Linked DNA regions of Peribacillus simplex NBRC 15720 = DSM 1321. The protein of the gene in region 2 binds, or shares a complex with, the protein of the main gene of each other region. Links are inferred from orthologs where the notes say so. Each region holds a gene or a part of one and is shown on either strand. Other genes may lie near its edges.

Region 1 (7,799 bases), 1.8 Mb from region 2 along the record:
CAGGGACAGACTTCGACCTCTCAACCATCTTTGATGATACCCTCGTCCAAACTAATCCGGCACAGGCCGTCACTTTTGTCGACAACCATGACTCCCAGCCTCATGAATCACTGGAATCTTGGGTAAAGGACTGGTTTAAACCATCGGCATATGCACTTACCTTGCTGAGACTTTGCGGTTATCCTTGTGTCTTTTACGGGGACTATTATGGAATCGGCGGACCTTCTCCGGTGCCTGGGAAAAAGGATATTCTAGATCGCCTATTATATGCTAGGTATGAAAAAGCTTACGGAGAACAGACGGACTACTTTGATGATCCAAATACGATAGGCTGGGTCCGGCACGGAGTTAAAGAGCTAGAAGGCTCGGGGTGTGCCGTCATTATCTCGAATGGAGATCACAACAGTGAAAAAAGGATGTTCGTCGGTGAACATCGGGCTGGTGAAATCTGGATTGATTTAACTTGTCATAGAGATGACCACATTACCATTGAAGAGGATGGTTTCGCGACCTTTCCCGTTCATGGGAAAAGCGTTTCCGTATGGGCCTTGAATAATCCACTCTAAAAAGAGATAGCAAAGCACGGCATGTCTTTTGTAGATATGCTGTTCTTTGCTGATGACACCTCCCTTGAAGATCTGGAGATATATCTGTACGTCACCTGAAGCAAGATAATTTTTCCATTTCAATCAATCATGGTAAGATAAGGGAAAAAGGAGTTGAAGGAAAAGTGAAAAATGAAATCATTGAAAGATTCACTTCTTATGTGAAAGTGGATACCCAATCGAATGAGGAAAATCCCTCATGCCCCTCTACACCCGGACAGTTGACCTTGGCAAATGCATTGGTCAAGGAACTTCAATCCATTGGGATGAATGATGTGACAATTGATCAGAACGGATATGTCATGGCAACCTTGCCTGCCAATTCAAATAAGGATGTCCCGACAATCGGATTCTTGGCCCATGTCGATACAGCAACGGATTTCACTGGAAAAGATGTAAAACCGCAAATCGTTGACAACTATGATGGCAAAGATCTTACTTTACATGAAAAATTGGAGGTCATTCTTTCACCTGATGATTTTCCTTCACTTAAGAACTATAAAGGGCATACCTTGATTACAACGGATGGGACAACCCTGTTGGGAGCAGATAATAAGGCTGGAATTGCCGAAATCATGACTGCCATGGATTATTTGATACAGCATCCGGAAATCAAGCATGGAAAAATCCGTGTTGCTTTTACTCCCGATGAAGAAATCGGCAGGGGCCCCCATAAGTTTGATGTAGATGCTTTTGATGCCCAATTTGCCTACACCGTGGACGGCGGTCCACTTGGAGAACTTGAATATGAGAGCTTCAATGCAGCATCGGCCAAAATCCTGATCAAAGGGACGAATATTCACCCTGGTACGGCTAAAGGAAAAATGGTGAACTCGGCGAAAATCGCCATGGAATTCCATGATAAGCTCCCAGTGGCAGAAGCACCGGAATATACGGAGGGTTACGAAGGCTTTTATCATCTGCTTTCATTTAACGGTGATGTGGAAGAGACCAAGCTTTCATACATCATCAGGGATTTCGACCGCCAGAAGTTTAATGAGCGCAAGGAATATCTAACAAAAGTGATCGAAGATTTAAAAGAAAAATATGGGCACAACCGTATCCAGCTTGAATTAAAGGATCAATACTTCAACATGAAGGAAAAAATTGAGCCCGTGAAGGAAATCGTGAATATTGCCCATGAAGCAATGGAGAAACTCGACATACAACCGAAAATCTCACCAATACGCGGTGGTACGGACGGATCTCAATTATCGTATATGGGCCTGCCAACACCCAACATCTTTACGGGCGGGGAGAACTTTCATGGCAAATATGAATTTATTTCCGTCGATAATATGATCCTGGCCACTAAGGTGATCGTTGGCATTGCATCGCTTTTTGAAGAAAAAGCAAAGTAAGCTATACGTGTCTATTGAAAAACCCCCAGACTCCAAGTCTGGGGGTTTTCATCAAATATCAAGCACGTGTCCAGTGACGGTGCTTGGCAATTGCCTCGATAAAGGCAGAACCACTATTTTTATCCGTAACAGCTACAATGCCTGCGGCTGGATCATTGGAAACGATGCCTGCCTTCGACAAGATCTCGGCTCCCTCAATTCCCGCACCAATCGCTTTGAAATGATTGTAGGCTTCATCAACAAAGTAAATTGGTTCCTTGGATGCCTTCAGGGCATCGGCACTCTCCTGGCCTCCTGTCACATATACAGCATCGAAAAGTACCGAATCGGCTGTCAGGAATGTCTGATTCACCTCAACCTGCTGTCCTTCAGAACTTGTAATCACTCCACGATTATTACTGATGATTTCAGCGGTTATACCTGCCGATTTAAATGATTCCAAAACTTGATTAACCTCTGAGCCGTTAAAACCATCTGCAGCCAAGATTGCCACTTTTCTTGTTGCCGCCGTGTTCACTTTCATTTGCTCCTGGCTTAAGGCCGGAGAAGCCAAATCCATTTTGACCTCACTCTTGTTGGCTGGAGGATTCACTCCCACTCCAATAGCTATCGTTTTAGCCAGTTCGACATCTACATTGCTGAACATATCGACAATTTGCTGCTGAACGGCCTTACTTTTCACTTTTCCCACTTCAAAGTGGAAAGCCTGAATAATATGCTCCTTCTCCACTTCCGTCATGCTATTCCAAAATAGTTTAGCTTGGCTGTAATGATCCTTGAAGCTTTCACTCCGCTGACGGACTTTCCTGCCATCGACTTTTTCCTGGTAATGTGCATAGCTGCCTTCCTCTTCCGAAGCAGGTTCTGGAGAGTTACCTGCAAGGGAATTTTTATGGTAGCTGACCGGCCCTGGATTTATTGACATTCGGTGCATGCCATCGCGTTGATTATTATGAACGGGGGCAACCGTCCTATTAATCGGTAGCTCATGGAAGTTCGGTCCTCCTAATCGGGATAGCTGGGTATCGGTGTATGAGAATAAACGTCCCTGAAGCAGCGGATCATTTGAAAAATCAATACCCGGTACAACATGCCCCGGATGGAAAGCTATCTGTTCCGTCTCTGCAAAAAAGTTATCCGTATTTTGGTTCAAAACCATTTTTCCGATTATTTTCACCGGAATTTGTTCTTCCGGCCATAGTTTAGTAGGATCGAGGATATCAAAATCGAATTTGAATTCATCTTCTTCCTTAATCATTTGCACGCCAAATTCAAATTCAGGATAATTTCCGGTATCTATCGCTTCCCACAGATCTTGGCGGTGAAAATCAGGATTCTTCCCTGCAATTTTCTGTGCCTCATCCCAAACAAGGGATTTAACTCCCAGTACAGGCTTCCAATGGAATTTAACGAAATGGGACACGCCTTGTTCATTTACAAAACGGAATGTGTGGACACCAAAACCTTCCATCATCCGGAAGCTTCTCGGTATGGCCCTATCAGAAAGATGCCACATGATCATATGAGCCGTTTCTTCATTGTTGGCGACGAAATCCCAAAAAGTATCATGGGCAGACGCAGCCTGAGGTATTTCATTATGAGGCTCCGGTTTAACCGCATGGATTAAATCCGGGAACTTAATGGCATCCTGAATAAAAAATACCGGAATATTATTTCCGACCAAATCATAGTTTCCTTCCTCAGTATAAAACTTTGTAGAAAACCCTCTTACATCACGGACCGAGTCTGCCGATCCGCGGGAACCTGCTACCGTGGAATAACGAACGAATACTGGTGTCTTGACTGAAGGGTCTTGAAGAAACTTGGCTTTTGTAAATTCGCCCATCGGTTCATATACCTGAAAATATCCATGTGCTCCAGATCCACGGGCATGGACAATCCGCTCAGGAATACGCTCATGGTCAAAATGAGTCATTTTTTCACGGAAATGAAAATCCTCCATTAAAGTTGGACCACGGGTTCCCGCTTTCAAAGAATGCTCATCCTCAGAAATACGCAAACCTTGGTTAGTCGTCATCTTTTTCCCATTATCGTCCACTCGATATTGATCCAACTGTCGCTGCTTACTTTGCTCATCGATTCTTCCGCTTTCATTTTCTTTCGTCATTCCACTCATTCCCCTCCATGTCTAAGAATTCAGATTAAATCGTGTTGTATGTATTTACTTTATTCGAAATAATTGCGTTATCCTTCCTCATATACCACTCTATTTTGACGGATAAACAGAATTCAGAAAAAGAATCCCACATCCTCATAAAACAAAAAAGTGATTCCAGTGCGGACGGATTATTTCGGGGGGAGGTCGAATTATCTTGGTTTAGGTCGAATTATTTCCGGGTGGGTCGAGTTATCCTGGTGTAGGTCGAATTATTTCCGGAGAGGTCGAATTATCTTGGTGTAAGTCGAATTATTTCCGGGGAGGTCGAATTATTCTCGTCCCTAGTTTTAAAACACTGGGGACGAGAATAAAACAAATAAAAAAAGAAGCGAAAAGACCAATTTTCGGTCTTCCCGCTTCTTTTTATTCAACATCTTTAGTTCTTAAAGGCCTCTGAAACCTTCAAAAGTTTGCCTTTTACTTTCGTATTTTTCATCACTTTCAAGACAAGCGGTCCTTTTTCATTCAATATTTCCACATAAGAAACATTATCCTGGATCGTAATGATCCCGATGTCCTCTGCATTCACTCCATCAATCTTTGCGATGGTTCCGACAAAATCCACAGCCCTGATTTTCTTTTTCTTGCCGCCATTAAAATACAGCTTCATGATTTGTTTATTCAATTGTTCACTTTTATCTTTTTTGATCTTTGGACGAGCTTCCAGTTTCGCTTCGAATTCCATTTTTTTATTGGAGACTTCCTCTTTTGAAGGAACAGTCATCTTAGGGATTTCAAAACCGATATAGCCTTGAATCTCAGTAAGGAATTTGTCTTCGTACGGCGTCACAAAAGTAATGGCTTTTCCTTTTTTGCCGGCACGGCCCGTTCTTCCTGTCCGATGTACGTAACTTTCCTTTTCCAATGGCAGGTCATAGTTAATCACATGAGTTATATTGTCGATGTCAATTCCACGTGCAGCAACATCTGTCGCAACCAAATAGCGGAATTCACCTCTTCTGAATTCATTCATCACCGCAAGGCGATCTTCCTGAAGCATGCCGCCGTGAATCATATCACACGGATATTCCAGTTCCAGCAGCTGTTCGCATACTTGGTCTACCCTATCTTTCGTCCGACAGAAAATGATGCAGCTATCGGGGTTTTCCGTGATGGTGACGTCTCTAAGCAGGGAAAACTTATCATCTTCTTTCACTTCGATAAGAGCATGTTCAATTTTCTCCGTCGTTAAGCCCTTTGCTTTGATTTCAATATCCAAAGGATCTTTCATATATTGCTTGCATAGCTTTTTTATACTTTCAGGTAACGTAGCAGAGAACAGCATGGTTACTCTATCTTTCGGAAGCTCTTTAATAATCGCTTCCACTTGTTCAATGAAGCCCATATTCAGCATTTCATCCGCTTCATCAATAACTAAATGAGTTAAGCGTTCCAAGGCGAATGTCCCTTTCTCGATATGATCCAGAACACGCCCCGGGGTTCCAACGACTACATGGCTTTTTTGTTTCAATTCCGCTTTTTGCAGTGCGAATGGATGTTTTCCATAAACCGCAGTAGCCTTTATCCTTTTAAATCTGCCTATATTCGTAATATCTTCTTTTACCTGTACAGCAAGCTCACGTGTCGGTGTTAAAATAAGCGCCTGAGGCTTATTCTCTTCCCAATCGACCATTTCGCAGATCGGTATGCCGAATGAAGCGGTCTTGCCACTTCCTGTTTGGGATTTAACGACAAGATCCCGCTTTTTCAGGGCCACTGGAATCACTTCACGCTGTACTTCGGTTGGACGTTGATATCCCAAGCTTTCTAATGCCCTTACAATTTCTTCGCTTAATGTATAATCAGTAAAATTTAATTCATTCATATAACAGCCTCTTTTGTTGTTTAGTATGTTGCTTTATTGTTTCCATAATCGTAATTTCCTTATACAAGGTTCTATTATACGCGATATGCACCGATAAACCTTGTAATAACCAAATTCAATTGTCTTATTTCAATATAATGAAACGTCCGTCTTCGTTAAAACAATGGTCATCAGGATATCATGATCTGAGTAAATCAAAATGGACCCTGCTTCTTTCAATATGCTAAAATATGTATGATATATAAGCCGAAATAGGGTGTAGCTTCTAAACCGATGTCCAAAAGGAGTGCTGATTTATGATAATCGTAACGAATAGAATCAGAGTCAAAAAAGGAATGGGTGCAGTCATGGCCCCAGGATTTACTGCACCAGGTCCACTTGATACTACGGAAGGCTTCGTAAAAGTTGAAGTATTATTAACGCAGAATTTGTCGGACCACGATGAACTGAGCGTTAATATGTACTGGGAAAACCTTGATAACTTTACTGCTTGGAGAAATAGCGATGCATTCAAAGCTGCACATAAACGACCTGAGCCAGGTTCCGGTGAAGCAAAAAAGGAATCTCCAATTCTAGGCAGTGAGCTTACAACGTATGAAGTCGCCTCGGTAAAGGAAATAGCTAAATAATAAAATCACGCCAAAAGAGGCCGCGAAATATGCGACCTCTTTTTGTTGTTTTCTTTTAGTGAATTACTGGGCTTCAGCTTTCTTGATTTGTTTGCTTCTAAGCTGGCCGCAAGCCGCATCAATATCTGTTCCATGTTCTTGGCGGATTTTACAATTTACGCCTCTCTTTTTCAGAGTATCATAAAACGAGAGAACGGACTCTTTTTCACTTCTTTGGTATTGACTATGCTCATCTACAGGATTATATGGAATCAGGTTGACATAGAGCCGATGTTTTTTGTCATCAAGAAGGTTGGCGAGTTGCTCGGCTTCTTCTTGATGGTCATTGACATCCTTCAATAGGATATATTCAATCGTAATTCTCCTATTCGTTTTCTCTAAATAATAATCAAGAGATTTCATTAATTTTTCTATCGGAATACCTCGGTTTATTTTCATGATTCGTGTCCTTAGTTCATTATTCGGCGCATGTAATGAGATAGCCAGATTCACCTGTAATTGGGTATCGGTGAATTCATAAATCTTATTGGCAAGACCGCTCGTCGAAACAGTAATCCGCCTAGCAGCGATAGCAAGACCCTTATGGTCCATGAGCACCTTCAAAAAGTCTATCATATTTTCAAAGTTATCGAACGGCTCACCAATACCCATTACAACAACATGGCTTACAACATCCTCTTGTTCCAATTTATCCAGATGCAGTTGAACGTTCATGATTTGTTCCACTATTTCCCCGCTGGATAAATCACGGCTTTTGGCCAATAATCCACTGGCACAGAAACTGCAGCCAATATTGCAGCCCACTTGGGTGGTGACACAAACCGAAATTCCGTATTTATGTCTCATCATAACCGTTTCGATAAGGTTTCCATCCTGTAATTTAAACAAGAACTTGATCGTACCATCTGCTGATTCTTGCTTAACTTGCTCAGTCAAAGTCTGGATGACAAAGTGCTCTTCAAGTAATTTTATGCACTCTTTATTAACATCTGTCATTTCAGAGAAATTCGTCACACGTGTTCTATAAAGCCACTCCCAGACTTGAGAAGCTCTGAATTTTTTATGGCCATGGTCCAAAAGCCATGCTGTCAATTGTTCGAATGTTAAACCATAAATGGACTCTTTATTCATTCGTTACCCTCTTTTCATTACATTAAGATTTAATATTTTAACACATTAACCTTACGGGGAATTCCCCCG
Region 2 (7,829 bases):
CCTATTCCTGGTGATGTTAATCGATAAGAACAAGCTTCAACCAAGTCCTTTTTACCAACAATGTAGCCACCGGTTTTCACTATTCCGCCACCGGGGTTTTTAATGAGTGAACCTGCCATTAAATCCGCTCCGACATGACATGGTTCTTGTGTCTCAACAAACTCTCCATAACAGTTGTCCACGAACACGACGATTTCAGGGTTAATGTCTTTTACAAAGGAAATCATTTCGCTTATTTCATCAATCGTAAAGGAAGGTCGTGTAGCATACCCTTTTGACCGTTGTATACCGATCATCTTCGTATTTGGTTGAATGGCTTGTTTGACGGCTTCGAAATCAACGGTTCCAGTTTCCGCTAACGGAACGGCCTTATAACTTATTTGGAAATCACGCAAAGATCCAATACCCGATCCTCGGATACCGACAATTTCTTCCAAAGTATCATACGGCTTTCCAGTTATGTATAACAATTCATCCCCTGGGCGCAATATGCCGAACAGAGCGGTTGAGATGGCGTGTGTGCCAGAAATAATTTGGGGGCGCACCAATCCAGCCTCCGCTCCAAAAACATCTGCATATATCAATTCCAGCGTATCTCGGCCCATATCATCGTATCCATACCCTGTAGTCGGGATGAAATGGGAATCACTCACTCTATGTGCTTGATAACTTTGTAATACACGAAATTGATTTTCTTCAATTCGTTCGTCCACTTGCTTATGTAACGGAGAAATCATTGCTTCCACTTCCTGGGCAATGTTTTTCAACACTTCTCCATTTGTTAACTGCTGATACATCAAAATTCCCCTTTATAATGAATATTTCTCCAGCTGCCCGGTTATTGGATGATCAGCTAGACAAAAACCTTTGCATTCATATCTTTCCGATTCTTCATTAAAGGAGAGAGTGCGCAATATGGTTTCATTTTTCAGCTGTGATAATAGTTTACCCTCACTCGATGGCAGGAAAACATGATACGGGACCATTTCTTCAATCACGTACTTTTCAATTTCTTCCATGATTAGATTCAGGTCTGATTGTTCATAGGCACTGATCATTAATGAAGCACGACTGGCTGACCTGACAAAATCTGCGTGAATCTTATCTTTCTTATTATACAACGTTAGCTGTGGAATGGAAGGGACATCTAAGTCATTTAGTAAATCATGCACCGTTTTCTGATGATTAAAGTAATCTGTACTTGAGGAATCAACCACATGGAGCAATAGATCCGCTTCTTTCACTTCTTCCAGGGTTGAACGGAATGCAGCAATTAAAGATGTCGGCAAATCTTGAATGAATCCAACCGTATCCGTCAGCAGCACGGTAAATCCGCTAGGAAGAATCGCCTTTCGTGTCATGGGATCCAGCGTAGCGAATAACTGGTTCTCTTCGTATGAATTCGCCTCCGTCAGACGGTTGAACAGCGTTGATTTACCTGCGTTCGTGTATCCCACAAGGGCTATTTGAAATGCCTTATTACGTTTCCTTCTATCACGATAGCGTTCACGATGCTTCACTATGCCACTTAATTGTTGCTTGATTTCATCTATTTTCCCACGAATGTGGCGGCGGTCGCTTTCCAGCTTCGTCTCCCCTGGTCCCCTGGTGCCGATTCCGCCTCCAAGCCTGGACATTGCCGTACCCTGTCCGACCAAACGCGGCAATAAATATTGGAGCTGAGCAAGTTCAACTTGCAGCTTCCCTTCTCTGGATCGCGCCCGCTGAGCGAATATATCCAATATTAGCTGTGTCCGGTCAATGATCCTTGCATCCAATTGTTTTGAAAGGTTCCGAATCTGGCTCGGAGATAGTTCATCATTAAAGATAAATAAATCCGGCTCCAGCTCCTCTTCCAGATTCCGAAGTTCCTCCACTTTTCCTTTTCCTATATATGTAGCCGGATCGACACTTTCCCTTTTCTGGCTAATGGTCATTAAAACCTCACCATTCGCCGTCTTCGCCAATGAAGCCAGCTCATCGAGTGAATATTCAAAACGTTCATTGGTCTCAGTTGTTTGACACCCAATCAACACGGCCGTTTCCTTAATTGCTTCTTCCAAATCAAATGCACCACCTTCTCGAAGATTTTAGTTAATCATAACAAAAAAATTGAATATATAAAAATTTCCTCAAAACGAAGCTTTTAACCGTTTTAAAAATTCCGATAACATGCTAAAATCAAATTTGGCTTTACTATCAAAATCGAAAAGACATAGAGGGACATTCATATGACATGGGAAGTATTAAGCTTAATAGGTACGATTGCATTCGCTATTAGCGGGACCATCATCGCCATGGAAGAAGAGTATGATATTTTAGGAGTTTATATTTTAGGAATCATAACCGCCTTTGGGGGAGGGGCAATCCGTAATCTGCTGATCGGTGTCCCCGTTTCAGCGTTATGGGATCAAAGTTTCTACTTTGTCATCGCTTTAGTATCCATCACCATCGTTTTCGTTTTTCCTACAAACCTTTCAAAGCACTGGGACAGATGGGGAAACTTCAGTGATGCCATTGGCCTTTCAGCCTTTGCCATCCAAGGGGCTATGTATGCCGTGGAACTTAATCATCCAATAAGCGCCATCATTGTATCAGCTGCATTAACTGGATGCGGCGGCGGGATAATCCGTGACGTGCTGGCCGGAAGAAAGCCATTGGTCTTCAGAAAAGAAATCTATGTAGTATGGGCCATCATTGCAGGCTTGGCTTTAGGCAGTGGTGTATTATCCCAGTCATGGCAGCTTTATTCGCTCTTTGCCGTCATCACGATATTGCGAGTCCTTTCTTACACCAATAATTGGCATCTTCCTAATAAAAAATGGGTGCCTAAAACATAAATTTGAAAAGCCCGCCATCTTGGTGGGCTTTTCCATGTCATTCTTTCTCATCATCCTCGAAAATCAAATCTTGGCTGGTAAGCGTCAGTAAATCGGATTTTTCAAACGAATCCTCCAGTAAAAGCCGCATTGCCTGCGCCCTAATCGACTTTTCAAGTACATTTCGTATATAGCGTCCGTTAGAAAATGAAATAGGCCCCCGGAATGAACGTAATATGATTAGATGTTCTTTTAATTTCCTTTCGGCATCCCGATTCATTAGATACTCCTTTTCCTGTAGCATCAGATCGGCTATTTCCATTAACTGTTCAATCGTATAATCCGGAAAATCAATAACAAGCGGGAACCTGGAATGAAGGCCAGGATTTAGGCTGAGGAAATAATCCATTTCCCTCGAATATCCAGCAAGGATCAAAATGAATTCGTGCTGCCGATCCTCCATATGCTTGACAAGAGTATCTATGGCTTCTTTTCCAAAATCCTTTTCGCCGCCTCTTCCCAAGGAATAGGCTTCATCAATAAATAAGATCCCGCCAATGGCCTTTTTAATTAAATCCCTTGTTTTTTGGGCAGTATGACCAATGTATTCCCCGACCAAATCCGCCCTCTCCGCTTCAATTAAATGCCCTTTCGAAAGTACATTCATTTTTTGAAACAACTTACCGATTAAACGTGCAACCGTTGTTTTCCCTGTTCCGGGATTTCCTTTAAACATCATATGCAGCGCTTGCCTGCCAGTCTTCAGCCCCTTTGCCTCACGTTGTTTATTGATGTAAATCCAGGCATATATCTCTTTTATCATCCGTTTCATTTCTTCCATTCCGACCAGCGATTTCAACTCATCTTCAATCTCTTTCAATGCCACATGCTGGTGGGGGATTTCCTGCACCAAAATTTCTTTTATCGGCAGATCCTTTTGTAGCGCTTTTCTATTTTCCGCATTAAACACAATATTGATTTGCCCGTTATTTTTCATACGGATCGGTTGTTCCAATGCATTCACCTCTCCATCTTGGACCCTAACTCTAACACCACAATTTTCGATTTATGATGGTCATAGGCATATGCTGCATAGCCAAAACAAACCCATCGGAAAATTCGTTTATTTCTTTTCATGATTAAGCCTAATTCCCTTCTTGAAAAGCGACTTATTCTGACAGGATTTTTTCCTTGGAGGATTTGTTACGACAAACTCCATTCCCGTTCACCAATTTATATGGGTTAATGTCATTTCCTGCGGTTTCCCGGAAAATAATCCGTCCCTAAATATATATTCAAAACAGGTACGTAAAATTATCGATTCTTAGAAAAAGAACAGAGAAGTGCATGCAAAAAAAAACAGGTCGCTATAAGCTAAACCTGTTTTTTACATTCATATATATGATTATTCCTTCACTTCGTAATCAATCTGAACATTACGTTGTGGAGCAAATGTAGAGATCGCATGTTTATAGACTAATTGCTGTTTGCCCTCTGATTCAAATAAAACGGTAAAATTATCGAACCCTTTCACTTGTCCTCTAATCTGAAACCCGTTTAATAAAAATACCGTCACATACGTACCATCTTTACGTAATTGATTAAGAAACTGATCTTGAATATTTACTGATTGTTTCATGTATTAGTCCTCCTCTTTTCTCTCTAAATTTATGTATTCGCCTTCACTGAAAAGCTTTCCTGCTATAAATCCAGATATTTCATGTATTTTTTTTGGAAAACCCTCGAGATCGGTCATATCAAACCAAATTACATCCATTTTATTCCGAAACCAGGTCAATTGCCTTTTTGCATATCGACGGGAGTTTTGCTTTAATGTTTCAACCGCTTCATCCAATGAAGCCCTTCCGTCAAAAAAATCATAGATTTCTTTATAGCCTATAGCCTGGATCGATTGGCAATCCCTCAAACCTTTTTCATAAAATGACTCCACCTCTTGAATCAGCCCTTCTTCTACCATTCCATCAACACGTTGATCGATGCGTTGGTATAACTTTTCACGCTCCATTGTCAATCCAATGATGCACGTATCATATTTCAATTCTGTAGGCTGTTCATTCAGCTGCTCACTCATCGTTTTACCAGTACAATGAAAAATCTCAAGTGCCCTGATCACCCTTCTTACATTATTAGGATGAATCCGATTCGCGCTTTCCGGGTCAACGCTGCGTAATTGTTCAAAAACAGGATCAATCCCTAACTCCCTTACCTGTTTTTCGAGGCCCTCTCTATAAACCGGGTCGGATGGTGCCTCCGAAAATTGATAATCATAAATGACCGATTGTATGTATAATCCTGTTCCACCGACGATAATAGGGAGTTTACCTCTGCTTTGGATATCCTCGATACAAGCATTAGCCCGCTCCTGGAACTCTGCCGCACTAAATGGTTCATCAGGGTCTTTAATATCAAGTAAATAATGAGGAATTCCTTCTGTTTCTTCCCGCTTGATTTTTGCAGTCCCAATATCCATCCCCTTATAAACCTGCATGGAGTCTCCGCTAATAATTTCACCATTAAATAACTTTGCCATCTCAATGCTCATCTTTGTCTTGCCAACAGCAGTCGGCCCAATGATAACGAGAAGTTTTCCTTTTTGTTGTTTCACAATCTCACTGCCTTAAATGATTTTTTCCCTATCTTATCATAATCTCGATGAAAGCAGCTAAACATCAACCCATTATGTCCAATTCAGGTACTTTTATTCAACTTTTTCCCCGTAATAATTGTCATCTTTATATCTCTTAGATTGTCAGAGTCTAAAATATTGAAAAATACATTTGAAGCTCACAGCTCCATTTGCGACAATGGAGAAAAAACGTGATTTTTAAATCCCCTTCTCATTGTAGAAGGGGAATATAATCCCGATAATAGAATCGTAAAAAAAGGTATGATTCCTTCTACATTTGAGGAATCATACCTTTTTATCAATTGTGTTTCCTTTGGATCAATTTAGCCAATTTTTCCATTTACGGGTATGACCATCGTAACGGTCGTTTCTTTTTCAGAGGATTGTACATGAATATCTCCATCATATCTGTTCACTAAGTCTTTAACGATGAACAATCCTTGTCCGCGAACTTTGCCCTTTTGTGCCTTTTTGGTTGAAAAACCGCTGGCGAATATATTCTCCAGATCTAATTCTGAAATCATTGGTCCGGTGTTCGTGACCATAAACGTATACTTTTCTTCATCAGCTTTGCAGGCAATATTCATTCGGCGTTCTTGCTCTGACAATTCAATTGTTGCTTCAATAGCATTGTCGATAACATTTGATAATAATTTTATCAAATCGATTGTTTTGACCCGATTGAAGGATTCGGTTGAAACATCAATCTCAATATCGATGTTATAATTCTGAGCCGAGAGCCTTTTAGTCTCTAACAGGACAGATAAGCCCGGATGAATCACATCCAATTTCATCGATTCAATCGAATGCACTTCTTTTGAAAGACCGGTTAAATATTCAAGTGCTTTTGCGTTCTCCTCTAATTTAAGCAGTCCATGTATCACCTGAATATGATTGGAAAAATCATGCCTTAATGAGCGGACTGAAGCAATGAGCGATTGAAATTCTGATTGATACGTATCTTCCGTATCCCCCACTTCACGTGTCAGTTCCTTTTGATACCATTTTTGAATGACAAAAAAGGTAACCAGCAGCATGATAACAAATCCACCATTATAAATAAGAATGGCAATGCTGCTTTTCAATACCTTGCTGTTAATGGCATTAATATCTTCTACGCTCATATCAATGCCCAAAAAACCAACAATGGTGCCATCTTGATTTTTCATTGGCACTCCCACAGTCAAATACTCGCCATATTCCGGATCTTCTAGAATCCCGGTAATAAAGCTTTTCCCTTCATACGCCTGTTTGACCTGCTCCGACGGAACAGTACATACACCACCGATAGGAAAATCCCCTTTATGTTCTTTAGAAAATCCAGTAATCATAGCTTTAGATACTCGCGGATTATCAATCATGATGGTATAAACATATAATGCTCCTATTTTTTCACGGGCATCCTCTAAGTAAGCTTTTATATCCCTATAATCCCGGCTCTTTACTTGGTTATTAAGAAATCGCTGATAGGCTTCTATATCCATCGAGTCGGCAATAGATCTAGCAGCTACCAAGTTTTGATTAGCAACAGATTTTTGTACAGAATTTTTAATGCTTAAATATGTTGAAAACATATTTAGAAGAATGAAAACAATCAATAAAAGAATGGTCAAATAAAGAAATGCCCTTAACTTTTTATTTTTCATAGGATTAAACTTACCTCATCTCTAGCAGCTAAAAGTTAACGAACCTATTCTGAGTTTACTATATAAAGGGACAAAGAAATAGAGATAAATCTAATATTCTCTATCATCCCAGGCATATAATACTATAATTAATCAAGTAATTAACAGATCACCCACTAATTTTCAATCCTTTAACTTTTCATATTTTAATCTACACCAAATCAACTAATAATTATTACCAATAAAACTTTTTATTCCCAAATAGTTAATTATATCAATATAACTTTTTATAAGAAAATGAAAAAAATAAAAGAGTTGTGTTCGGTATTTCCGCTTCAAAAAAATAATTTTACCCTTTATATGAAAATATTACAAGAACATAGAGGTTCCATATGTAAAATCACACCATAATTAATATTTATTGTATTAAATTGCACAAAAATAGCGGACTACTCCTCTTTCAATAGTGCATATTAACTAATTTTTCATTAAGGAAAACATCATTTTAACGAGAAGATTTCCTTAATTAAAAAAATGGAATCAGAGCCTGATCCCCTGATTCCATTTACATATGATAGCTTTTATTTAATCGAATTAATGACTGCCCGCTCATACATCTTTTTAGTTACTTGATAATATAGCAGTTGAAAAAGAAAATACGTTACGATGACCACAGCCGAATAGACAAACAAATTGGATCCCAATAAATTGCTTAATGCCACGTAGGCGACTATGGCA

What was found.
Region 1: the proteins of hfq (region 2) and BS1321_RS12480 are in contact, whole or in part, in a crystal structure (PDB 3VU3), measured with the Escherichia coli proteins. The link is inferred for Peribacillus simplex NBRC 15720 = DSM 1321 from one-to-one orthologs.

The regions. Positions count from the first base shown.
Region 1 is NZ_CP017704.1:2,604,834-2,612,632, reverse strand. What follows is about bases 1,560-4,496. They hold BS1321_RS12480 (catalase), read right to left. Parts: upstream 4,095-4,496; coding sequence 2,025-4,094; downstream 1,560-2,024. Other genes in these bases: pepT (peptidase T), read left to right, coding at 1,560-1,966. Outside these bases: BS1321_RS12490 (alpha-amylase), read left to right, coding at 1-566; more of pepT, read left to right, coding at 731-1,559; BS1321_RS12475 (DEAD/DEAH box helicase), read right to left, coding at 4,522-5,970; BS1321_RS12470 (heme oxygenase), read left to right, coding at 6,267-6,599; dual-specificity RNA methyltransferase RlmN, read right to left, coding at 6,663-7,730.
Region 2 is NZ_CP017704.1:814,921-822,749, forward strand. Bases 2,842-5,808 are described here. They hold hfq (RNA chaperone Hfq), read right to left. Parts: upstream 4,459-5,808; coding sequence 4,225-4,458; downstream 2,842-4,224. Other genes in these bases: spoVK (stage V sporulation protein K), read right to left, coding at 2,878-3,834; miaA (tRNA (adenosine(37)-N6)-dimethylallyltransferase MiaA), read right to left, coding at 4,462-5,382; BS1321_RS03725 (sensor histidine kinase), read right to left, coding at 5,790-5,808. Also shown: BS1321_RS03695 (methionine gamma-lyase family protein), read right to left, coding at 1-797; GTPase HflX, read right to left, coding at 810-2,063; BS1321_RS03705 (trimeric intracellular cation channel family protein), read left to right, coding at 2,232-2,840; more of BS1321_RS03725, read right to left, coding at 5,809-7,112. UniProt on the Escherichia coli protein: RNA chaperone that binds small regulatory RNA (sRNAs) and mRNAs to facilitate mRNA translational regulation in response to envelope stress, environmental stress and changes in metabolite concentrations.